DNA from 2 places in the Soehngenia saccharolytica DSM 12858 genome. Region 2 is predicted to be linked to the other one. Evidence: a T-box and tRNA genes for the amino acid it is inferred to sense, from the RefSeq annotation. Region 2 holds a T-box; the other holds one or more tRNA genes.
The links. The T-box of region 2 lies ahead of BO51_RS02400 (valine--tRNA ligase). A T-box ahead of a tRNA ligase gene usually reads a tRNA of that ligase, here a tRNA-Val.

Region 1: it encodes a tRNA-Val, which carries the amino acid that the T-box ahead of BO51_RS02400 (valine--tRNA ligase) is inferred to sense. The anticodon was not compared.

What each region holds. Positions count from the first base shown of each region.
Region 1 covers NZ_JCANTN010000004.1:61,743-74,252, reverse strand. The annotation lists gene BO51_RS02120 (aminotransferase class I/II-fold pyridoxal phosphate-dependent enzyme) at 1-763, opposite strand, end outside; gene amrS (AmmeMemoRadiSam system radical SAM enzyme) at 872-1,846, opposite strand; gene amrA (AmmeMemoRadiSam system protein A) at 1,858-3,261, opposite strand; gene BO51_RS02105 (50S ribosomal protein L25) at 3,311-3,928, opposite strand; gene BO51_RS02100 (6-phosphofructokinase) at 4,010-5,230, opposite strand; tRNA gene BO51_RS02095 (tRNA-Val) at 5,316-5,391, shown strand; gene BO51_RS02090 (V-type ATP synthase subunit D) at 5,418-6,059, opposite strand; gene BO51_RS02085 (V-type ATP synthase subunit B) at 6,060-7,448, opposite strand; gene BO51_RS02080 (V-type ATP synthase subunit A) at 7,441-9,204, opposite strand; gene BO51_RS02075 (V-type ATP synthase subunit F) at 9,221-9,529, opposite strand; gene BO51_RS02070 (V-type ATP synthase subunit C) at 9,522-10,520, opposite strand; gene BO51_RS02065 (V-type ATP synthase subunit E) at 10,525-11,088, opposite strand; gene BO51_RS02060 (V-type ATP synthase subunit K) at 11,108-11,587, opposite strand; gene BO51_RS02055 (V-type ATP synthase subunit I) at 11,601-12,510, opposite strand, start outside.
Region 2 covers NZ_JCANTN010000005.1:30,402-42,911, forward strand. The annotation lists gene BO51_RS02395 (bifunctional folylpolyglutamate synthase/dihydrofolate synthase) at 1-944, opposite strand, end outside; gene BO51_RS02400 (valine--tRNA ligase) at 941-3,604, opposite strand; T-box leader at 3,645-3,854, opposite strand; gene BO51_RS02405 (CDP-alcohol phosphatidyltransferase family protein) at 3,900-4,421, opposite strand; gene trpS (tryptophan--tRNA ligase) at 4,469-5,476, opposite strand; gene BO51_RS02415 (putative signal transducing protein) at 5,601-5,855, opposite strand; gene BO51_RS02420 (putative bifunctional diguanylate cyclase/phosphodiesterase) at 5,848-6,693, opposite strand; partial or broken gene BO51_RS02425 (diguanylate cyclase domain-containing protein) at 6,706-8,337, opposite strand; gene BO51_RS02430 (LysR family transcriptional regulator) at 8,361-9,251, opposite strand; gene BO51_RS02435 (coenzyme F420-0:L-glutamate ligase) at 9,356-10,546, shown strand; gene BO51_RS02440 (universal stress protein) at 10,566-10,994, opposite strand; gene BO51_RS02445 (GntR family transcriptional regulator) at 11,041-11,664, opposite strand; gene BO51_RS02450 (2-oxoacid:acceptor oxidoreductase subunit alpha) at 11,684-12,510, opposite strand, start outside.

The DNA.
Region 1 (12,510 bases), on a different contig from region 2:
ATGATGGGCTTGTAGTGGTAAAGAGTTGAAATCTATCTCTCAATTTATTCAAATCTATCCTGTCAGATCCAACATGAATTAAAGAAGTTTGCGTAAAGCTTGGCAAAGTCTTGTGGGTGCTTTGAATTACTATATCTGCTCCAGCTTCGAGTGCTGACATTGGCAATTTGTCTGAGAATGTGAGATGTGGCCCGTGAGCTTCATCAACCATCAGTATTCTGTTGTGCTTGTGAACTATTTCCGCAATGGTTTTTAGATCCGAACATACTCCATAGTAATTTGGATATGTCAAAACTACAGCCTTGATGTCTTTATCATTAGCCAAAGCCTCATCTATGTCTTCTGGATATACTCCCGTCAACACATTGTAATCTTCGTTGTAATTTGGATAAATATACACAGGATTCAATCTATTTATAATTAAAGCATTGTAAACTGCTTTATGACAATTTCTCTGAATTAAAACTTTATCTCCAGGTTTTGTGATTGTGGCAAGGCTTATGTGTATACTTCCAGTAGAGCCATTTACTGCGTATATAGTGGACTTTGCGCCAAATACTTTTGCAGCGTACTCTTGAGATTCTTTAATTATACCCCTTGGTTCAAGCAAGTTGTCCATTCCAAATGTTTCAGTTGTGTCGATGTAAGGAATGTATTTGCCCCACTCAATAAGCGAGTTTCTGCCCTTATGTCCTGGCATGTGGAAAGAAACGCTATTTTCTTCCATAAGTTTTGTTAATGCTTCCAATACAGGTGTTTTCATCTTGAATTGATCTACCTCCTAAAAATATAAATTTATAAACAATGTTTTAATTATAACTTATGTCTTACTAAAATTAAATAAAAATTTTACTATTTCTAAACTTTTTTATCAATATATGATAGGAAGCTTTTGTCCACAATGAATACACCTGTTTTTATCAATCCCAACTATCTCTATTTTTAAATTTCTGTCAATTAATTTTGCATGACAGTTAGGACAATAAGTGGAGTTGTCAAATCCAAACACATTCCCTATATATACATAGTTTAGATGTCTTTGTGCTATCTCTTTAGCTCTAATTAGCGTGTTTAAACTCGTTGCTGGTCTAGTCATTTTATGCTGTGGAAAATATCTCGAAAAATGCAAGACGATATTTTTATCTATATTTGAGAGAAAATATGAAAGCTTCTCAATTTCTTCTTCGCTTGCATTATAATCATCGATTAAAAGCGTTGTAACTTCTACATGAGCCTTGCTAGCGGCTAGTTTTATTGTCTCAAGAACCGGGTCTAGCTGTCCTTTGCATATTTTTTTGTAAAAATCATCAGTCATCGCCTTCAAGTCTATGTTCATAGCATCAATCAGCGGAAGTATGTTAATAAGCGGCTCATTATTTATATACCCATTTGTAACAAGGACATTTTTCTTTCCCCTGTTTTTCATCTCTTTAGCTAGATCTTCAACCATTTCGTAAAAAATGGTAGGTTCATTGTAGGTATATGCCATGCCTATTGAATCTGATTCTTCTTCTAATTGCACAATTCTTTCTACGTTTAATTCTATTGCCAAATCCGCTCCTTCAACTATCTCGTAATTTTGACAATAGTCGCATTTGAAATTACAGCTGAAACTTCCTATTGAAAAAATCTTCGTGCCGGGATAGAAATGAAACAGTGGCTTTTTTTCAATTGGATCAAGTGCAACAGAAGTTATTTTTTCATAATTCAAACTGTACAATACTCCATCTATGTTCTTTCTGACTTTACATACCCCGGTTGAGCCATTGCCTATTTTACAATTGTGTGGGCAAAGCGTACAAAGTACATGCTCCCCTTTATTTTCATAAAATTTGGCTTCTTTCATCCAAAACACCTCTATCCGTGTCTGATGACTTCAAATTTTGATATATCGTACTTCTCATGTTCGCCAATTCCAGCTTTGTTTAGAGCTATTCGTATCTGATCTCTAACAGTGTCAACTCCCTCGATATCTGGAAGCAACAGCCCTCTCCTAAATCCGCTTTCAACAATTATTCCATATTTTTTAGGATCAAGCTCGCTTAACGACTTTACTTTTTGAGCTGGCATTAGCACATCCACTGAATAAGACAAAAATGGAAGTTCCTCTTCTGTGACAGGTGGAAATCTTGGATCTTTTGTTCCCGCTTCTACCGCAAAATATATTATTTCTTCAGCAAGATTGTTTTTTATTGGCGATGTTGAGCCGATACAACCTCTAAGTTCTCCGAATTTTTTTATCGACACAAAAACTGGCATTCTCAAAGACAACATTTCACTGTCTACATATTCAGGAATATCCATATATTTGCCATTATTAATGTAATACTCTAAACTCTCTCTGGCTAATCTCTGATATTTATCCTCATTGGATCTCTTCATCTTCATTTTTTCATCTATTTTTTCTTTTATTTCACCGACATGATCTTTAGGATTTTCTGCTGATATCTCAAATATTGCAGTCATGTACCCAACTCCAAAAGGACCTTCATATGACAATATTCGAGGAATAAAGTCATGCTGGCTCAATGCACCAGAAAGGATCATAAAGGATCTCAGCCCACATTCTCCAGCCTCTTTTGCTAAATCCAAGTCAAAGCTCAACACGCCAGTCAAGTCTTTGTTTTTAAAAAGAGAAATGATTTTTTTATCGAATTCTTCTCCTTTCGGACTATAGCTATATGGTCCGCTGTCTGACAGTCTATGTGATAAATCTCCACTAGCTATGATAGAAATATTTCGTTTCCCTTTCGCTGCTTTGTCTATTATCTTGCCAAATTTATACAATTCTATCGGAGATAAAAGCCCATATGTTATGTGCACCAATTTAAAATCTGTGTATTTTTGAGTTACAAAGTGCAATGGCACCAATACTCCGTGATCAAGAGTATCCTCCAACCCATACATCTCATACATCTCTTTATTCATCAGAGCAGTCTGAATTCTCTCTTTCTTCGCCATATCGTAGATGTCTTTTACTATTTCTAAATCATTCTTAAAGTGATATCTGAGTTCACTATGTCCAAAATTTCCAAAATCTCCATAAAGTTCTTCCCCTATGGACATTGCTATGGCATCTGAAAACAATGGCCCGTGGGGAGTTATTACAATTATGGTTTCAGGCTTTTTATTCTCAATGTCTTCAGCTATTTCCCTTAAACCATTTATCGTATTTATGCATTTTTTCTCCTCGCCATTACCAATCTTATCGATTATTATAGGTGGATGAGGAGATATATATGCACTGACCAAGCCTTTCATTTTATCACCTCCTGAAAAAATTAAGGCAGACCTTAAGGTCTGCCTCAAATTATTCTTCATCTTTAACTAGCTCAGGTTCAGACACTTCGGTCTCTTCTTCCTCTTCTTTATAGTCCACTGGTCTATTGAGTACGCATATTGTCATATCATGGTCTGTGATCACCCTGATGTTTTGATTTTTCATTATCTCTAAATCCTTTACTTTAATCGGCTCATTAAAGTCTAAATCTTCGACATTGATTTCTATCGCTTCAGGTATATCGCCTGGCAAGCACTCAATTTCAATGTTTTCTATCATCTGCATCAATACTGATGGCTGCTTTTTGATTTTATCTCTATTGTGAAGAATTATAGGGACTTCAACTTTGACTTTTTCTTTCATATCCAGTCTTTGAAAATCAACATGAATAATGTTTGCTTTAATTGGGTCTTTTTGAATAGACTTTATAATAACAGGCATAGTTTCATTGCCAACACTTAAATCAATTAGATTTGAAGTACCTGCTTCTCTAAATACCTTCATGAATTCTATGCTGTCGATCTTTACAGGAATAGGTTCTCTATTTCTCTCATATATGATGGCTGGAATTTCATTTTCCCTTCTGATTTTCTTAGCTTTGTTTTTGCCTATCTCTTCTCTTATTTCAGCATTTAATCTGTAACTCATATCTACTACCCCCTATAAACATTTTTGTACATATAATTACTACCCTATTTACAAAAATGCAAACTATTTAATGAGTTATTCTCATCTTATGTTTAATTTTATATATTTGGGCAATCCATTCTCATATTTAATCTGAGGTTGGCCCTGAATTAATGGAGTTAAATATTCTATCAATTCTTCCTTTACGAAATTGTCAGTGATCCATTCTCTTGGAATTTCTTTTACTCTATTAGCTACTAATGAAGGGTCTATTTCAACTATTTCTGTTTCAAATGGTGTTTTAGATTTTACTTTTATCCCTGCCATAAAACCAGATTTCCCATCTAATACCATTTCATACGCCCTTAGCCCACATTGATGAGATACCTCAATATCCGTTAAACTCGCACAGTGCATTGCTGCCCTTTGGGCCGTTCCCAATTCAAGCACCTTTATCCTATTTGTTATATTTGCTTCTTCAATTATGCCTTTTAAGTAACCTCCTACTCCGCCTAATTGAGCATGTGCAAATTTATCATGCACTTCAACAGTCTTTGATTTGAATACATAATCTCCATTAGCGTCTTTTAAACCTTCTGAAGCAACAATGTATACCTGTTTTTTTTCTTCATAGCATTTCCTCACATCAGTTAAGAATTTCTCCTTGTCAAATGGATTTTCAGGCAGGTATATAAAATCCACTACTGGCTTTCCATCTAATTTGGCCAATATACTTGAACTTGCAAGCCAACCAGCATCTCTGCCCATAGTTTCAACAATATAAACTCCATTGTCTTTGTATACGCTTGCATCTAAATAGGTTTCCAAAACAGTAGTGGAAATATATTTAGCAGCTGACCCAAAACCTGGGGTAAAATCTGTTTCCATTAAATCATTATCAATAGTTTTAGGAATTCCGACAATTTTTTTGTCTATGCCTTTGTTTTTTACATATAAGCTCAATTTATGGACAGTGTCCATTGAGTCGTTCCCACCAATGTAGAAGAATGTGTCTATGTCGTATTTTTCTAGAGTATCTAAAATCATCTTGTATTCGCTTTCATCTTCATTAAAGTCCTTCATCTTGTGCCTACATGAACCTAAAGCGCTCGCTGGAGTCAATTTGAGCAAATCTATTTCATCTTTTGTAAGATGAGAAAGGTCAATTAATTTACCTTCCATTACGCCTTGTATGCCATTTTTCGCCCCATAAACCACCTCAAAATAATTGTATTTCATATTTGCATCTAATATTCCACTTACACTAGCATTTATAACAGCGGTTGGACCACCGGATTGAGCAACTAAACAGTTTTTTCCCATAAAAAGCCTCCTAAAATAATTTTAAATATTTATACCCACAAATTTATTGAAATACGCAGGTCTTTATGCTATCATAATAGTACTTGGGTGGTTAGTTCAGCTGGCAGAGCGCCACGTTGACATCGTGGAGGTCGTTGGTTCGAGTCCAATACCACCCACCAAAAGTTAAAGCACCTTTTTAGGTGCTTTAACTTTCTTTATTTATGATATCTTTAACTTTCATAAGTCTTACTATTGTACTTCTTTCATTTTCATCTAATTTCATTCTAATGAATCTGATTGTTTCTTCAAGTTCAGGAATCGTCCTATATTCAAGGGCATTTACTCTTCTTCTTGTTTTTTCTATCTCATCTGCCATAAGCTGGCATGCTTTTTCAACTTCAGCTAGTTCCAACAATTTAGGCATTATTCCATACAATTTAGAGATAGCTTCATCAAGCTCTGGAGAAGTTTGAGCGAATCCATACGGATAAATGCTTCCCTCGTCATTTTCTAAGCTCCTGATGAAATTCATCACAGGAACTCTAACGCTCATTACATTTTTCTTTTTTATATCTACAGAAATGCTCTCTTTTGGAAAAGCAACTGCTTCTTCTAGGATTTCAGGACTCATCACTGCACTCGCCAATAAGAAAGCTTCGAAAGCTTCTTTCAATTCTTTTTCGACTTCTTCTCTAAGCCTTTTATTTTCTTTTATGAGTTCAATAAATCTCCTCATGAGTTCGTCTTGTTTGTCTTTTAAGAGCTTATGGCCTCTAGTAGCTGTTTTTAATCTATCTTTAAGCCTAGTTAGCTCCATTCGGGTAGGGTTAACTTCTAGTACGGCCATCTACTCATCCCCTTTTTCTTCAACAGGCAAGTACTTGTCTAAGTATTCCTGTCTTATCCTCTTTAGCTCCGATCTTGGAATTAATTTCAACAGCTCCCAACCTAAATCCAATGTTTCTTCAATGGATCTATTGTTGTGATAGCCTTGATTTACATATTTTTCATCAAAAGCTTCAGCGAATTTTGCAAATGCTTTGTCTGCATCCGATAAAGCTGACTCGCCGAGTATAGTCGCCAACTCTCTAGCCTCAATACCAGAAGTATACGCCGCATAAATTTGGTTCATCGTGTCTGCATGGTCTTCTCTGGTCTTCCCTTTCCCAATTCCCTTGTCTTTTAGTCTTGAAAGTGAAGGCACTATATTTATAGGCGGCTCAATACCCCTTTTGTAAAGTTGTCTTGAAAGAATTATCTGCCCTTCGGTGATATACCCTGTAAGGTCGGGTATAGGGTGTGTGATGTCGTCTTCTGGCATTGTCAATATAGGGATCTGTGTAATAGAACCCTTTCTTCCTCTAATTCTTCCCGCTCTTTCGTAAATTGTCGAAAGGTCTGTATAAAGGTAACCAGGATATCCTCTTCTTCCAGGCACTTCTTTTCTTGCAGCGGATGTCTCTCTTAAAGCCTCGGCATAATTTGTCATATCTGTCAATATAACAAGTACATGCATGTCTTTTTCATATGCTAGATACTCAGCGCATGTAAGTGCCATTCTTGGTGTCGCAATTCTCTCAATAACTGGGTCATTCGCTAAATTCATAAACAAAACCGCCCTGTCGATAGAGCCTGTTGAAGTGAAGTCGTCGATGAAAAACTGAGCTTCTTCAAAAGTTATCCCCATTGCAGCAAACACAACGGCGAATTTTTCATCGGTTCCTAATACTTTCGCTTGTCGCGCAATCTGTGCGGCTACTTCCCCGTGAGGAAGTCCAGAACCAGAGAATATAGGAAGTTTTTGTCCTCTTACAAGTGTGTTAAGCCCATCTATACATGAAATACCCGTCTGAATAAACTCCTCTGGGTAATCCCTTGCAACAGGGTTTATCGGCGAGCCATTTATGTCAAGTCTTTTTTCCGGAATTATCTTGGGTCCGTTGTCTTTAGGCCTACCAAGTCCATCAAATATTCTCCCGATCATGTCTTCAGAAACACCAAGTTCAAGAGGCCTTCCTAAAAATCTTACTTTGGTTGAATTCAAATTGATTCCAGCAGAGCCTTCAAACAACTGAACCATAGCTTTGTCGCCATTTAATTCAAGTACTCTGCCTCTTCTTTTTTCTCCATTCTTTAGTTCAATGTCAACTAGTTCATCGAACTTGACACCTTCTACCCCTTCCACAATCATCAATGGGCCTACTACTTCTCTTACTGTATTGTATTCTTTACGCATCTAGAAGGCCTCCTTCCTCAATGAGTTTTGCAATTTCTGTTTCAAGTTCTCTTTCAATAGCTTCTAATTCATTTAATTTATCTTCTTCGATGTATTTTGCCCTTGCTATTTTCTCTCTTACAGCCATGTTTTCAATGTCCTTTAGATATACTCCTTTTTTCAAAGCATCTAAACTCAAGTCATAGAATTTCAAAATCAATTTTAGCATCATGTTTTGCTTTTCCAATGAGCAATAAGTGTCGACATCATGGAATGCATTTTGCTGTAAATAATCTTCTCTAATAGATTTTGATGCTTCGAGTTTAAGTTGATCCTCATCTGATAGAGAATCCCTACCTACAAGCCTTACTATTTCTTGCAATGAAGCTTCTTCTTGTAGAAGTGTCATTGCTTTAACTCTATTTTTTGCAAACTCCTTGTCTACATTTTCATTCATCCACTTGTCAATGCTCGATTGATAAAGCGTGTATGAGTTCAGCCAATTTATAGCTGGGAAGTGTCTTTTATATGAAAGCGAGTGATCTAGTCCCCAGAATACTTTAACTATCCTAAGAGTTGCCTGAGAAACCGGTTCGGATATATCTCCTCCTGGAGGCGATACAGCACCGATTACAGTGATAGCTCCTTCTCTATCGTCACTACCTTTGCATATTACTTTGCCAGCTCTTTCGTAAAACTCTGCAGCTCTTGAAGCAAGATATGCAGGATACCCTTCATCACCAGGCATTTCTTCAAGCCTTCCAGACATCTCCCTTAAAGCCTCAGCCCATCTTGATGTAGAGTCAGCCATCAATGCGACAGAATAGCCCATGTCTCTAAAATACTCGGCAATCGTAATACCAGTGTAAATTGAAGCCTCTCTAGCTGCAACTGGCATGTTCGATGTGTTTGCAATCAGAACAGTTCTCTTCATAAGAGATTCTCCTGTGGCAGGGTCTATGATTTCAGGAAATTCCATTAGAACATCCGTCATCTCATTTCCTCTTTCTCCACAGCCTACGTATACGACTATCTCTGTATCAGCCCATTTTGCTAATTGGTGTTGTACGACAGTCTTGCCTGATCCAAATGGCCCCGGGATAGCTGCTGTCCCACCTTTTGCAACAGGGAAGAACGTGTCTATTACTCTTTGCCCCGTAACCAGCGGAACTGTTGGATTTAATTTTCTCTTAAAGCTTCTAGCTTTTCTTACTGGCCACTTTTGCATCATAGTAAGCTCTATTTCATCGTTTAATACAGAAACTACTTCTGTAACTGTGAAATCGCCTTCTTCAATCTTTGTCACTACACCTTCTATGTTAGGAGGTACCATTATTTTGTGTAAGATCAAAGGTGTTTCTTGAACAGTCCCAATTATATCTCCTTCTGATACCTTATCTCCTACTTTTACAGTTGGTGTGAAATGCCATTTTTTATTTCTATCGAGATTTTCTACTTTTGTGCCTTTTACTAAAAAATCACCTGAAGCATCTCTGAACGCTTCAAGCGGTCTTTGAATGCCGTCAAACATGGTCTCCAACAGCCCAGGCCCTAATTCTACCGACAAAGGTTCCCCTGTCGTATACACTGGATCCCCAGGCCCTATTCCCGTTGTTTCCTCATAAACTTGAATCGAAGCTCTATCGCCTCTCATTTCAATTATTTCACCGATCAATCTATTTTCAGAAACTTCAACTACATCGTAAACATTAGCTTCGTCCATTCCCTCTGCAACAACAAGAGGTCCGGATACTTTTATGATCTTTCCTACTTTCAAGTTAAGCCCTCTCTTTCTATAAAATATTTGAGCCTACGGCCTTTTCAACATTTTCATTTATTCTATCCATACCAATGTTAAGTGTGCCTTGATTGCTTGGTATAAGGATTACCGCAGGTACTATCTCTTTGTCATATCTAGATACAGTATCTGGAATAAGACTTGCAATCTGTTCTGTGATAAATATAATCCCGTATTTATCTCTAGCAGCACTGTCTAAAGCTCTTCTAGCACTGTCCCTATCCGAAACTGTAAATACATCGACTCCAAGGGCTTTAAAAGCCAATACTGAATCTTTATCCCCTATTACTCCTATCTTATACATATAGCTCACGCAGCCTTTCTCTAATTGCCTGAGGTGATATATTGTTTAGTTTTGATACCATTATGATTCGCAAAACTTTTATTTCCATTTCTTTAGCGACGAGATAAGCAAAAATTGGTTCTGGGCCAAAGACTACAGATTTAGATTCTTTTATTAAGTCAATCAAATGGTTGTCCATGCTCTTTTCAAATGCTGAAATCCTGCCTGAAGAGTTGTATGCTTCCAATCCATTTTTTAGCCATTTGCTGATTCTAGAATTTTTAAATTTCATGACCATAGCGTCTGGAGATTCAATATATATTATGGCTATCTCTTCAGGGTCTATATTTCCATTTTCAATTAAGACATCGCTTAAAAATTGAATGTCCTTGCCTAGCTTTCTTAACCTCAATGCAGTCAATATGTTTATGAAGTCTATGTTGTCTTTTACATAGTTAACAATCATCTCAACTTCTGTTTCTGCCGCTAGATTGTAGAGATCCTGAAAATAAAACTTGTCGAGAATGATATCTATTCTCTGTGGGTCTTTATTTTCTTCATAATCTTTTATAACTGTATTGATAGCTTCCCTGAATTTTTCAGGTATGTTTTTATAATCCGAGCTCAAGAAAAAAGCTTTGATTTTCTCAAAATCCACAGTGCCAATTGGCATATATAATTTTGAAAGGTCTGCATTCATGAAGTATTCTTTTAGCATCACTTTTAAATTATGGTAATCGTATTTTAGCTTTGCTAGATTTACAATTCTGTCATCCGGCGACAATTCCTGCATTTCTTTAAATCTTTTGTTGAGCTCATAAGAAAGTGTTTTTTCAGTGTCATTATCATTTATCTTTGATATCGCATCGGCATACTCAGTGTCTTGTAAGATTCTTATGACCTCATCCATGTCTTTTGCGTCTACTAATTTATCTATTGTCACAGAGTCCAACAGTCTTTTTTCCATGACCCTTATTCGTGTCACGCTCTGCGTGAAATTCATGCGATCCATTGCATCACTCCTCTCTTTTAAAGAGGATAGAGGCCATTTCTGTTTCAAGTTCCTCTCTTATTCCATTTATCATTGAATCAAAAGTAAAATTGTAATAAACATTATCTTCTTTAATTATAAATCCACCATCTAGCGTATTATCTATTTCAACACTTATGTCTTTATTAAGTTTAGACGCTAAGTTCTTTTTGCCTTCAGGCAGCATGATTGTTACATTTGAGCCTTCCTTAGTCTCTTTAATTGCTTCAGTTAATAATTTCTCATAACGGTCATCGTCTAAATTTTTAAGCTCTAGTTTAGCCATTTCAAAAACTCTATCTAAAATATCTTGTTTTGCTTTTAATTCTTCATCTCTAGATTTTAATTTGGCTGCTGAAATAGCTCTTTCTTTAATCAGCACTGCTTCTTGTTTGCTTTTATCCAATACCTTATTGGCTTCATTCTGTGCTAAAGATACCTTACTTTCGATAATATTTTTGCTCTTTTCATCCGCTTCTTTTTTTATCTCTTCAGCTTCCTTTTTAGCATCTTCTATTATTCTTTGGGTAAGGTTTTCTAAGTTTGACATATCTTCACATCCTTACTGTTTAGAAACTTACTGAATTTACAAGTATAAGTGAAATTACAAATGCTAAAAGTGCGTATGTCTCAACCATTACTGAGTAAATAATACCCTTTGTGCTGTGCTCCTCGTTTTTAGCAAGAATGGAAATCCCTGCAGCTGCAGTCTTACCTTGAGCTATAGCCGATTGCCATCCAACAAATCCTACTGGCAAACATGAAGCAAATAGATACATTCCTTCAACTAAAGACATATCTGCATTCAATCTTCCTAAAACCAACAATCCAATTACAAAACCATACAAACCTTGTGTACCTGGCAATAATTGAAGAATCAAAGATCTACCAAATTTCTCAGGTTCTTCTATGATTAACCCCGATGCTGCTTGTCCAACAATTGATATACCCTTTGCAGAACCTATCCCTGAAAAAAGTACAGCAAAAGCTATTCCTAAACCTGCGAAAAATACTCCACCATTTGATACAATAAACTCTGTAAATGTCATAATAATTTCCTCCTTATTTTAAGTTGATATATTTTGGTTTGGCTTTGAAGATATTAAATTTTTGCCCTCCACCTTCGTAAAATTTGCCAAAGAATTCAACGAAAGTTAATCTAATAGAATGGACATAAGCTCCCAATAAACTCAATCCTAAGTTGAACACTTGCCCACCTATGAATATGAGTATTGCAAATACAAAACCTATTACACCCATTCCTGAAACCATATTAGCAATCATATTTATAGCGCCAGCAATAAACCCACCTGCTAGTCCCAATGCCATAAGTCTTGAGTATGAAACAAAGTCGCCTACATACCCAGTTATTCCATATAAAGAGTATACTCCTCCTGCAATTTTTCCACCTATGCTTTTTGAGCTTCTTCCTCCAGTCAATATAATGCCTGCCATGCCTCCTACCATCAGCACTAATCCAATGGTGCTTACTATGCTTGGCATAGCAACCATCGAACCAACTAAGAATAAAATAGCTCCGCTTATTGCTGCATACCATAGTCCTACATCAAAGACTGCATCTAAAACTTTGCCATCTCTAATAAGCATGTATGCCTTGATCCCAAGTGCATAGAATACATGTATTACTCCAAATGCAATCGACAAGACTAGAAGTGTGTTGTAGTCAGTTGCCGGATCAACAAGGCCTGGAATTTTAACAGCATCGCCAAACATCGAGCCATAAATGAATCCCCAAATGATTACTGAGAAACTTAGGTAGTAGAAGAATTTTATAGATTTTCTCTGATCGGGCGATAGATTAAACTTTTTCAAGACAAAAAATGTTCCCAAAAGCATTATCAGACCATATCCAACATCAGCTGCCATCATTCCAAAGAAAATGGTATAAAATGGCGCTAAGAAAGGAGTTGGATCGATTTCGTTGTATTTTGGCAAAGCATACATTCCCGTC
Region 2 (12,510 bases):
TGTGCACCATCTATTATAAATTTAGGTTTATGCCGTAAAAGCTCAATCCTTCCATGCCATTCTGTCTTCTCTATTCCATTTTTTATATCATCAATAGAGATTTTTATCAGCCCACTATCATTTAAAGTTAGCAATGTAGTAATAGCAGTTGTGGCATTGTAAATTTGATGTTCCCCAATTAAATTTGTTCTTATATTTTCTATAAAATGATCATTATATTCAAAATCGAATATACTGCCGTCATCCGATAAATATTTAATGTTTACATTTTCAATTGGAACTTCTACAAAAACTGCATTCTTTTGAGTAGCAATCTTTTTTATAGCTTCCTGAGGCTCTTTAGATTTGGGGTAAGATATTACAATTCCATTATCTTTAATAATTCCAGCCTTTTGAATTGCTATTTCTTCTAATGTATTCCCTAGAACTTCCATATGATCATATGATATGGTTGTTATTACTGATGCAAGTGAAGACTCGATTGCATTCGTTGCATCGCCTTTCCCCCCTAGCCCAACTTCTAAAACTACTATGTCTACATTTTTTTCATAAAAATACAAAAATCCTATTGCAGTTATTATTTCAAAAGTTGTTGGATGCTCAAATCCCAGTCTCACCATTTCATCGCATGCTGTTTTTACTTTTTCAGTTAATGTAGCTACTTCTTCTTCTGTTACCTCCTTTCCATTTATTTGAATTCGCTCAGTAAATCTTTCTAGATGTGGAGATGTATAAAGTCCCGTTTTGTACCCTGTTTCCATCAAGCAGCTTGCTAAATATGCACAAGTGGAGCCTTTCCCATTTGTTCCCGCAACATGAATGTACTTTAAATTATGATGTGGATTATTGAGTAAACTCAAGAGTTTTTTAATAGAATCCAATCCTAATCTTGATCCATACTTGTTTTTGTCATCAATGAAATTAATAGCTTCTTGATAATTCATTTATTTTCCTCCACAATATTTTCCAAGGTTTTCAACCTGTCTATCACGGATTCAAGCATCTGAGCGTATTTTTCTTTCTTTTGTTTCTCTTCTTCAATTATATTCTTCGGTGCCTTAGATACAAAGCCTTCGTTTGAAAGTTTTTTGTCCACTCTATTTATCTCATCTACTAGTCTTAATCTTTCCTTTTCTAATCTCTCCATTTCCTTAGTTATATCAATCAAATCTTTAAGCGGCATATATACTTCACACTTTTCTAATACTATCGAGACATAATCAGTTCCAAAATTAATATTTGTGCTTTCAATTTCTATATCTTCTGCACTAGCAAGAGTAATAAATTTCTTTGAGTTCTTTATAATAATTTCCTTTATATCCTCATTATCTGGTACAAATATGAGTTTTGATTTTTTAGACATTGGCACATTCATTTCTGATCTAATGTTTCTAATAGCTTTAATTGCAGCTTTTGTGTAGTCAATTTCCTCTTTCTCTTTCTCAAAGATCTTACTGTTGTCTTTAATTGGCCAATTCTCAATTATCAGTGGTTTGTCTGTCTCTGGTAAATGCTGCCATATTTCTTCTGTTATAAATGGCATAAATGGATGCAATAATTTCAATATATCTTTTAGGACACTTAAAAGCACAGTTTGTGCAGTTTTCTTGCTTATTCCTTCCTCTCCATATAATCTCGTTTTTACCATTTCTATATACCAGTCGCAGTAGTCTTCCCATAAAAAGTTATAGATTTTTTCAGCCGCTAAACCTAATTCGTATTTGTCTAAATTGTCGTTTATCTGTGGAATAATGTCATTTAATTTTGTAAGTATCCATTTATCCTCATCCTCTAGTTTTAATTCTTCATCTCTTAAGCTAGAGAAGTCTTCTTCTAAATTCATTAACAAAAATCGTGAAGCATTCCACAATTTGTTTGCAAAATTTCTATTTGCTTCAACTCTTTCTGTATAAAACCTCATGTCATTACCAGGTGAATTTCCAGTAACTAAAGTGAATCTCAAAGCATCGGCACCATATTCATCAATTATTTCCAATGGGTCTATACCATTCCCTAATGATTTACTCATTTTTCTGCCTTGAGAATCCCTGACAAGGCCTGTTAAAAATACATCTTTAAATGGAACTTCTCCCATCTCGCTCAAGCTTGTCACAACCATTCTAATGACCCAGAAAAATATTATGTCATACCCAGTAACTAATGTGTCAGTTGGGAAAAAGTATTCAAGATCTGGTGTGTCGTCAGGCCAGCCCAGTGTTGAAAAAGGCCATAATCCTGATGAAAACCAAGTATCTAGTGTATCCGTATCTTGCCTTATATTGGAACTACCACACACACTACATTTTTCAACTTCTTCTCTGCTTACAATTACTTCGCCACAGCTTTCGCAATAATAAACCGGAAGTCTATGACCCCACCAAAGTTGCCTAGAAATACACCAATCTCTAATGTTCTCTAACCAATGCAGATATACTTTGCCAAATCTATCAGGTATAAACTTCAACTCCCCATTGTTATAGGCATCAATTGCTGGTTTTGCTAAGGGTTCCATTTTAACAAACCATTGTTTAGATATGATAGGTTCTATTATAGTTTTGCATCTTTCGCAATGCCCTACAGCGTTCTCATGTTCTTTTACATCTGCCAAATACCCTTGCTCTTTAAGGTCTTCTACCACTTTTTTTCTTGCTTCGAATCTATCTAGTCCTTTATATTTGCCTCCATTTTCATTTATCCTGCCATCTTCATCTAAGACGATTAAATGTCCCAAATTATGCCTTTCCCCTACTTCAAAATCATTTGGATCGTGAGATGGTGTGATTTTTAATGCTCCTGTTCCAAAATCCATTTCCACATACTCATCAGCAATTATTGGTATCTCTCTATTTGATAGTGGCAATATTGCTGTCTTCCCTACATATTTCTTATACCTTTCGTCATTTGGATTAACTGCAATTGCAAGATCTCCAAACATGGTTTCAGGTCTTGTTGTCGCTATAACTATTTCATCATCCTCATCCTTTATAGGATATTTTACATAGTACATATATCCATGAGCATCTTCATGTTCAACTTCTGCATCTGAAATCGCAGTGTGGCAGTTAGGACACCAGTTAATTATTCTATCTCCTCTGTAAATAAGTCCTTTTTCATATAATCTGACAAACATTTCTGTGACCGCTTTATTCATATGCTCGTCTAAAGTAAATCTTTCCCTAGACCAATCACATGAAACTCCTAATTTTTTAAGTTGATTTTTTATTCTTCCTCCATAAACTTTTGTCCAATCCCAAGCTTCTTCTAAAAACTTCTCCCTGCCAAGTTCTTCTTTTGTTTTTCCTTCTTTTCTTAATTTCTCTACAACTTTTGCTTCAGTAGATATGCTCGCATGGTCTGTGCCAGGTAACCACAATGCCTCATATCCTTGCATTCTTTTATACCTAATTAAAATGTCTTGTATAGTATTGTTTAAAGCGTGTCCCATATGAAGTGTTCCTGTTACATTTGGTGGCGGCATCATAATAGTATAAGGCTTTTTTGTCCTATCTACTTTTGGTGTGAAATATCCGTTCTCATTCCAATATTCATAAAGCTTTTCCTCAAATTCCTTCGGATTGTAATTCTTTGGTAAGTTCTCTCGCATTCAAATCCCTCCTAAAAAATAAACCCTTCATCCTTTACAAAGAAAGGACGAAGGGTCGCGGTACCACCTTAATTCCATAAAATATTATGGCTCTCATCTATTTTAACGGTTAATCCCGTCTAAGCTTACTATTATTTCAGCTTAGAAGCTCAAAAGCTACCTTCGCCAGTTTCACATTATGAGCTTTCCAGCCAAGAGCTCACTCTCTACAAATGGAAAAAAGGCTACTCCTCTTTTTCATTGCAATTATAATTTCTCTTATTATAATTTAAGTTGTTATATTTGTCAATTGTCACTACTGAGTAACTTCCTTATATATTTTTAAATAATTATAAAAAGCTAGTATATTTGTCACTAATGTTAGAATTAGAGAAAATATTACTATATAATGCGGTGCTTTTATTATAATAAGAAATACTGATAGATAGAGTAAAAATGTCGCAGCTTTGCCGTATTTATTTGATGGAATAACTGAACTGTCATTTTTAACAAATAACTTTGTGCCGCCTAATATCATAACCAATTCTTTAATAAATATAGGTATCAATATCCACAAAGGCATTAATCCATCAGAATAAAATGATATCAAAACTGCAAAAGCCATCAATTTATCTGCAAAAGGGTCAAGCACTGTTCCTAACTTGCTTGACTTGTTGTACTTCCTTGCGATGTATCCATCCAGTACATCAGAAATTCCTGCCAAGAAGAAAATAGCTCCAGCAATTATTATTCTATTTTCTAAATTAGAATAATACACCAAAAGATACACTGGTATTAACAACAGTCTAAAGAATGTTATGATATTAGGTAAAGTCACAATTTTTCTCTCCAATCAAAAATCAAAATTATTTGGCTATTACAATCTTATTTAGTTATGTCAGTTTTTGGTACAAATCCAACTTTTTTGTACACTTTTCTCAATGTTTTACTAGCTTTTCTTCCTGCTTTTACAGCACCTGAAGCATAAACCTGTTCTAAGTACACTCTATCTGATATGATTTCTTTGTATCTTTTTTGAATAGGATCTAAGCTTTCAATGATAACTTCTGCTAAATCATCTTTAAATTCGCCATATCCTTTGCTTTGATACATTGCAACTATTTCCTCTGCCTTTTTATCTGTTAGTGATGAGTATATATCTATTAAATTTTTTAATCCAAGTTGGTTGTCATTATAGTCGATATGATTTTCAGAGTCTGTAACTGCCCTCCTGATTTTTCTACGTATTGTATCTTTGTCATCTAAAAGCAAAATATATGCGTTCTTATCCTGATCAGATTTACTCATTTTGACAGCAGGATCTTGTAAACTCATTATTTTGGAACCTGATTTTTTGATGAACGGTTCTGGTATGTTAAATGTATCGCTGTATTTGTTGTTAAATCTGATCGCTAAATCTCTTGCAAGCTCTAAATGTTGCCTTTGATCTTCTCCGACAGGAACTAAGTCAGCTTGATAGAGTAAAATATCTGCTGCCATCAAAACCGGATAAGTAAATAGTCCTGCATTTATACTTTCGTTGTATTTTTTTGATTTATCTTTGTATTGAGTCATCCTGTTAAGTTGGCCCATATATGTTATGGTATTCAATACCCAAGCAAGTTCAGCGTGTTCATGAACATGTGACTGTATAAATATAGTTGACTTATCAGGATCCAATCCACAAGCTAAGTAGAGAGCTAATACTTCTAAAGTGTTTTTTCTCAAATCTTGTGGTACTTGTGGTACCGTAATTGCATGTAAATCGACTATGCAATAATAACAATCATATTCATTTTGAAATTCTGTAAAATTTTTTAAGGCTCCGATATAGTTTCCTAATGTTAGCGATCCAGACGGTTGTATGCCGCTTAGTACTGTTTTCTTATCCATTTTATCACCCTTATTGATATTATAAATCCCTTTACCACTTAAAGTAAAGGGATTTTATAAAATACTTATTCGATTATACCTAATTTTAGGTGTATTGTAAAGAACATCAAAGCAATGTTTGAAATTAAATGCCATCACTCTTTGTCACTAAATCAACTAATTCCCTTGCTTTCTCAAAATCTTTATCTGAAACTAACACTTCAGTATCATATATTGAAGCTCCGGTTATTATTTTTAAATATCCTCCTGTGCCTTTGTCTTTGAGAATATAGGGTATCCCATTCTCTTTAAGTATCGATTCTATCAAAGAAAGCATAATTCTATCTGATGTTTTTATAAGCAATTTTAAATTAATTTCCTGTTTCTCTTTTTTACTCATCAATTATGCCCCTTTCTTTATCTATAATCTCTCTTTTCTTGGATTGTTCTATAAGCAATTCCTCGAACTCATTTACGGGTAATGGTTTATAGAAATAATACCCTTGGGCGTAATCACATCCCATTTCGATAATTTGATCTAATTGCTTTTTAGTTTCAACGCCTTCTGCTAATACTTTCATTCCCAGTTCATGAGATAGGTTTACAATCATCTCCATGATTTTCTTGTTCTCTGGATTCACGTCAATAGAGTCAATAAACGATTTGTCTATTTTTATTATATCTATAGATAAAACTTGCAAATAAGACAAAGAAGAATATCCAACTCCAAAATCGTCTAAAGCGATTTTCCCATTAGCTGCTTTTATAATTTCCAAGGCTTCAGTACATCTCTCAAGATTTTCTATTAAGCTTGTTTCAGTTATTTCTATACAAGTTTTGCTAAAATCGTAAACAGATGACAATTCTGTAATAAGTTGCCTAAACTTTTCCAAGTCACCAATTAGCTTACCTGATATACTAATAAATATCTTAAAATCAGTCAATCCGCTTTGTGATAGCTTCGTTGTTTCTCTCAAAGCTTCTTCCATTACCCAACCATCTATTTTAATTATATCCCCTGTTTTTTCCGCATGAGGAATAAAATAAAGTGGGCTTTCGATACCACGTTTTGGTCTGTTCCATCTGATCAACGCTTCTGCACCTACAATTGTCATCTTCTTTAAGTCAATTTGCGGTTGATACAATAAGAAAAATTGATTTTTATCTATAGCTCTCTTTAAGTCTTCATCAAGTTCTACAAGTTCTTTTAAACCCGTATCCAGTTCATCGAAATACAGTACGGTCCTGTTCTTGCCATATTTCTTAGCATGGTTTAATGCTAAATCAGCTTTTTTTAGTAAATCTTCATAATCTTTAGCCTGTAGAGGATAAATAGCAACCCCTGCACTGAAATTTACATTGTATTCCTTGTGCAATATGTCTTGTACTTGATCAGCATATTTTAATATCTCTATTATTTTATCCTCTAGCTTGATTTTCTGTTCTTCTTCTTTAAGGAGCAAGACTAAAACATATTCGTCTCCGCCAAATCTATACATATAATGTTCTTATGGAAAAAGTCCGAATATCCTATCTGCAATATCTACAAGTAATCTGTCTCCTGCACTATGGCCATATATTTGATTAACTAAATTGAAATTATCTATATCTGCATACACAAACACTATCTCGAGATTTTCATTCTGTGCTTTTCTTTGCAATTCTATCATGTCCTTTTCTAGCTTGTATTTATTTGAAAGACCAGTTAGCTGATCATAGTATGCAAGATCATATAATTGATTTTCCATCTCTTTTCTTTCAGTTATATTGCCACCAATAAATATTATATCTCTTACTCTATTTTCTTCATCAAATAAAAATGAGCTGCTCCAAATTATTGTCTTTTTTTGTTTGTCTTTTGTAATTAACTCAATTTCCATGTCATTTATCTTATTACCTGAAATTGTATCTGAAATCAAATCATTCAACATTGTCTTATTTGTATCATCAGCAACTAAATTTAAAATGCTAATCCCAATAAACTCCTCTTCTTCAAATTTAAACAACTCTTTAAAAAATTTATTTACACTTATTATTTTGCCTTGTGAATCGCACCTGATAACCACGATTGGAATGTCGTTTAAAATTATATCTAATAATTTTCTCTCCATTTTTAAATCTTCTTCTAATTGTAGTTTTTCAGTTATATCGATGTGCGAACCACCAATTGCAATTGGTTTGCCGTACTCGTTATACTTTACTTTTCCAGTCGTTACAATCCATCTATAATCACCTTTCGCTGTCCTAACCCTTAAAGCATTTTCATAAACTCCATCAGAATCTAAAAGCATCTTATCAAACTTATGTAAGGAATAAGATAAGTCCTCTTCATGTATATGTGTTCTCCATTTTTCAATAGTATTAATTTTTTCTTGATACTCTTCTGAATATCCGAATTGAGGTTTTGCAAGTAAAGATGTAAAATAGATGTCTTTTTGAATATCCCAGTTCCATATGCCATAATTTGATCCTTTGATCGACAGCTCAAACTTTTGTTCCATTTCTCTTAATTTATCTTCATACATTTTATATTCGCTTTTTACATGTTCTATTTTGTTTTCGAGATCTGAAATGTCACCATAAGCACTTTTAACTTCTAATACTGCATGTCTATACATTTCGAACTGTCTCTTCAATATAAAATAAAATATCAAAGCAGTTACCAACATATAGACCCAGCCTTTGTATAAAGATATTAAATACAAAGTTTGAGGGTTGTCAGTAAATAGAGATGCTATTTTATCAGAAAAGAAAATCCAAACTACCCCAATCGCAAAGTAAATCAAAGCCAGTTTAAAGCTTCTTTTTTTAGGATCTAGATTTTCTGTTAAATCTATTCGATTTTTTTCATTAAAATCTAAATTCGTCATATATTCCTCCATGATTTTTTCTATTTATACCCATTTTATTGGACTTTATTTGCCAATATTTTCAAAAATTCACTTGCAGCTGAAGAAATAACATTTTCATCAATATAGCAAGCTCCTATGCTTCTTTCAGGAATTGTTATATCTGTTGAAATTTCTACAATCTCTTTCTTCATTAAGTATTCATTTGAAAACTCTCTTACAACAAAAGCTACCCCAAATCCATTCTTCACAAATTCAAGCACTAAATCATGTGAACCAAGTTCTATTTGAGGTTCAATTATTATCTCCTTAGAGAACAAGAAATTTTCAACATATTTTCTAGTATTAGACCTGCTATCTAACATTATCAATGGACATTCTAAAACCTCTCTTAATTTAGTAGCACCCTTGATAATGTTACCATATTTTTCACCAGCTACAAGGATATCTTGAATTTCTTTGATTTTTTTTATTTTCAAATTGCTGTCGCTAATTGGCAAATTACATATTGCTAATTCTATTTCTCCAAGCTCAACTAGTTTTACTAAATCTTGAGATGTACGATTTACAATCCTCAATTGTATGTTTGGATAAAGTTGCTTATATGATAATAAAGTATCCAATAATAAATATCTTAAAATTGTATCGCCAACGCCAATTGTCAATGTCCCTGAGTCTAATTTTTTTGCTTCTAATAATTTTTGCTCACCTAATTTTATCTGATTTATCCCTTTATTGACATATGAAAATAGCACCTTTCCTTCACTATTCAGATTAACTCCTTTCGAAGTACGAATGAACAAGGTAACTCCTAGCTCTTGTTCCAACTGTGCAATAGCCTGTGAAACCGCGGGTTGACTTACAAATAAATTTTTTGCGGCCTTTGTTATACTTTGCTGTTCAGCAACTTCATTGAATATTCTAAATAAATCTAATTTTTCTATCATATAAATTCTCCTTATGCTTGTCATAAAATATATTTATTTTACTTATGATATAATATATTATATACTTAATTCATAAAGCAAGCCATTATTTTTAGGAGGTTATCATGGAACGAACAATTGGAACAACTGTAAGAAGTCTTAGGACACCTATCATAAGAGAAGGAGATGACATAGTAAAAATATCCATAGACACCATAACAAAAGCTACTAAAGAAGCTAATTTCGAGATTCAAGATAGGGATTGCCTTTGTATAACTGAATCTGTTGTAGCAAGAGCGCAAGGAAATTATGCAACTATTGATGATATAGCACAAGATATCAAAAATAAATATTCAAATGAACACTTTGGTGTTATATTCCCAATTCTTAGTAGAAATAGATTTGGAATTATATTGAAAGGAATAGCAAAAGGGGCAAAGAAAATCACTTTAATGTTGAGTTATCCTTCTGATGAAGTGGGTAATCATCTGGTTGACATGGATGTGTTAGATATCAAAGGAGTAAATCCATGGACAGATGTATTGACAGAAAAACAATTCAGAGAATACTTTGGATATAGGAAACATAGATTTACTGGAGTTGATTATATTGAGTATTATAAATCTATATTAGAAGAATACAATGTTGATTATGAAATAATATTTTCTAATAATCCTCTAACTATACTTGAATATACAAAGGATGTTTTAGCTTGTGATATTCACACTAGAGAGAGAACTAAAAGCTTATTGAAAAAATATGGTGGAAGAAAAGTATATGGTTTAGATGAGATATTAAACGCTCCAATAAATGGAAGTGGTTATAATCCAGAATATGGCTTGTTAGGTTCAAATAAATCCAGTGAGGAGAAAATTAAACTATTCCCAAGAGATGGTCAGCCAATTGTTGAATCTATTCAAGATGAAATAAAAAATATCACGGGAAAAACAATAGAAGTTATGATATATGGCGACGGCGCATTCAAAGATCCTGTAGGAAAAATATGGGAGCTTGCAGATCCAGTTGTATCCCCTGCTTACACAAAAGGTTTGGAGGGAACACCTAATGAAATAAAACTAAAATACCTAGCAGATGATCTCTTTAAGGACTTGTCTGGTGAAGAATTAAGAAAAGCAATTTCTGACTATATCGCAAATAAAGATGGTTCTTTAGTTGGAGAAATGATTTCTCAAGGAACTACACCTAGAAGACTTACAGATCTAATAGGTTCATTAGCTGACTTAACTTCAGGAAGCGGAGATAAAGGCACTCCACTAGTATATATTCAAGGTTATTTTGATAATTATACAAAGTAAAATAGGTAGCTTTCGCTACCTATTTTACTACTAATACCGATTTATTAGCATAATTTAATACCTTGTTAGAAACACTTCCCAAGAGAGATCTTGAAGATATGTTCCAGCCCCTTCTACCCATCACTATTAAATCAACAGCTTCTTCTTCTGCAGTTTCAATTATTGCTTCTGCAATATCTTCTGCATTTCTTAATCTAGTTTCAACTTTGTAAGGATAATCTTTAAAAATGTTTAAAGCTTCATTAAGTATTGATTTCCCGGTCTCAATGTTTTTCTTGCTCAATTCCGTGGTAAAATCTTGGTCAACAACATAAGGATTGTCTTTTAAACTATTTACTACGCATAAAATGATGACATCCGACTCGTTATTAAGTCCAAATTCTTTCGCTTTTATTAAGGCTTTCTTAGAGTTTTCTGATCCATCTACCGGTACTAAAATTTTCTTCATATCCGATCCCTCCCTTTTAATATAAATACCCATATACTTTAAAAAACTAATCCTCTTCTAAAAATCTTTTTACGCTTTCTACCACTCCATCTTCACCTATCATCAATAGTATGTCACCATTCTCCAAAGTAGCATAAGGTCCAGGCGAAAGAATGGTTTCATTGTTTCTTCTTATCCCTACTATTGTAGCTCCTGTATTTTGCCAAAAATTAAGTTCTCCTATTGACTTGCCAATGTATTGACACTTATTTGTTATTTCCAATTCAAATGGGGTCAATGCTGTGATATTGCTTAATACACTACTTCTTTCTATAATTCTGTCCACAATATGCAATATGTCATCTTCTATTTCTCTTTTTTTATCGAATAACTCCTGTAGCTTAATTCTGTAAGATGTAACGCTTTCTATATTTTTAAATCTGTTTATGTATTTATATGCTTTTTCTTTTGAAATTATAGTAATTCCACTGCCTTTTGATGATTCTACCACTCCTACATCTTCAAGTATCTTTATTGCTCTTCTTATTGTTTCTGGAGAAACATTGTAAGTTCCAGCCAATGTAGATCTGCCATGGAGTTTATCCCCTTCTTCATATTGGCCTTTGTATATTGCATTTGCTATATCCAATGCTATTTTTTCATATCTAGGTGTAGATCTATTATCTTCCATTTTATGCACTCCCATCTCATCATTTATTGTTGAATAATATATTATTAATCTCTAAAATTATTTCATCTGAGTTTATAGCTCTGCCATCGTATTTAAGTATACTATTGTCTATTAATATATTCGTATACTCGTTGATTAAACTCTTTAACTGAGAAAGATAATTTTGCTCTACAACTATTATTTTTTTTGCCTTATTTGAATAATAATTTAATCTCTCAACTGGAAATGGATAAATGTCACCAAAAATTAATGCTCCAAATTTCTCACTAGTTGAATTTAACCTTAACACAGCTTCTTTTATAGCACCATAGGTCGAACCAAACCCAACTAACAAATATTCAGGATTCTCTGCTCCAATATAATCGGGTTCTTGAATTTCTGTTCTTAAATTATCTAATTTCTTCATTCTTTTTTTCATCATATTGACTCTTGTTTCGATAGATTCATCTATATTGCCATATTCATTGTGTTCATGGCTATCAACTAAAACTAATTTTTCATTTGCAATACCTGGAACCAATCTAGGAGAAATGCCACTTTCTGTGTATTTGTATCGTTTATATCTTTCGTCTTCTATCTCGTTTTCGTTGGAAATATATCTTTCTATTGTGATTTTTGTAAAGTCAAAGGGTTTTATAGTCATATCATAGTCAGCCAGATATTCATCTGTCAATAAAACAACTGGAATCTGATATTTATCAGCTAAATTAAATGCCCTTGCGGTTTGATATAAAGCATCTTCTGGGCTTCTTAGTGCGATAACCATTTTAGGAAATTCTCCATGCCCTGCGTGTATTACAAATCTTAAATCACCTTGTTCGCTTCTTGTAGATAGCCCTGTTGCAG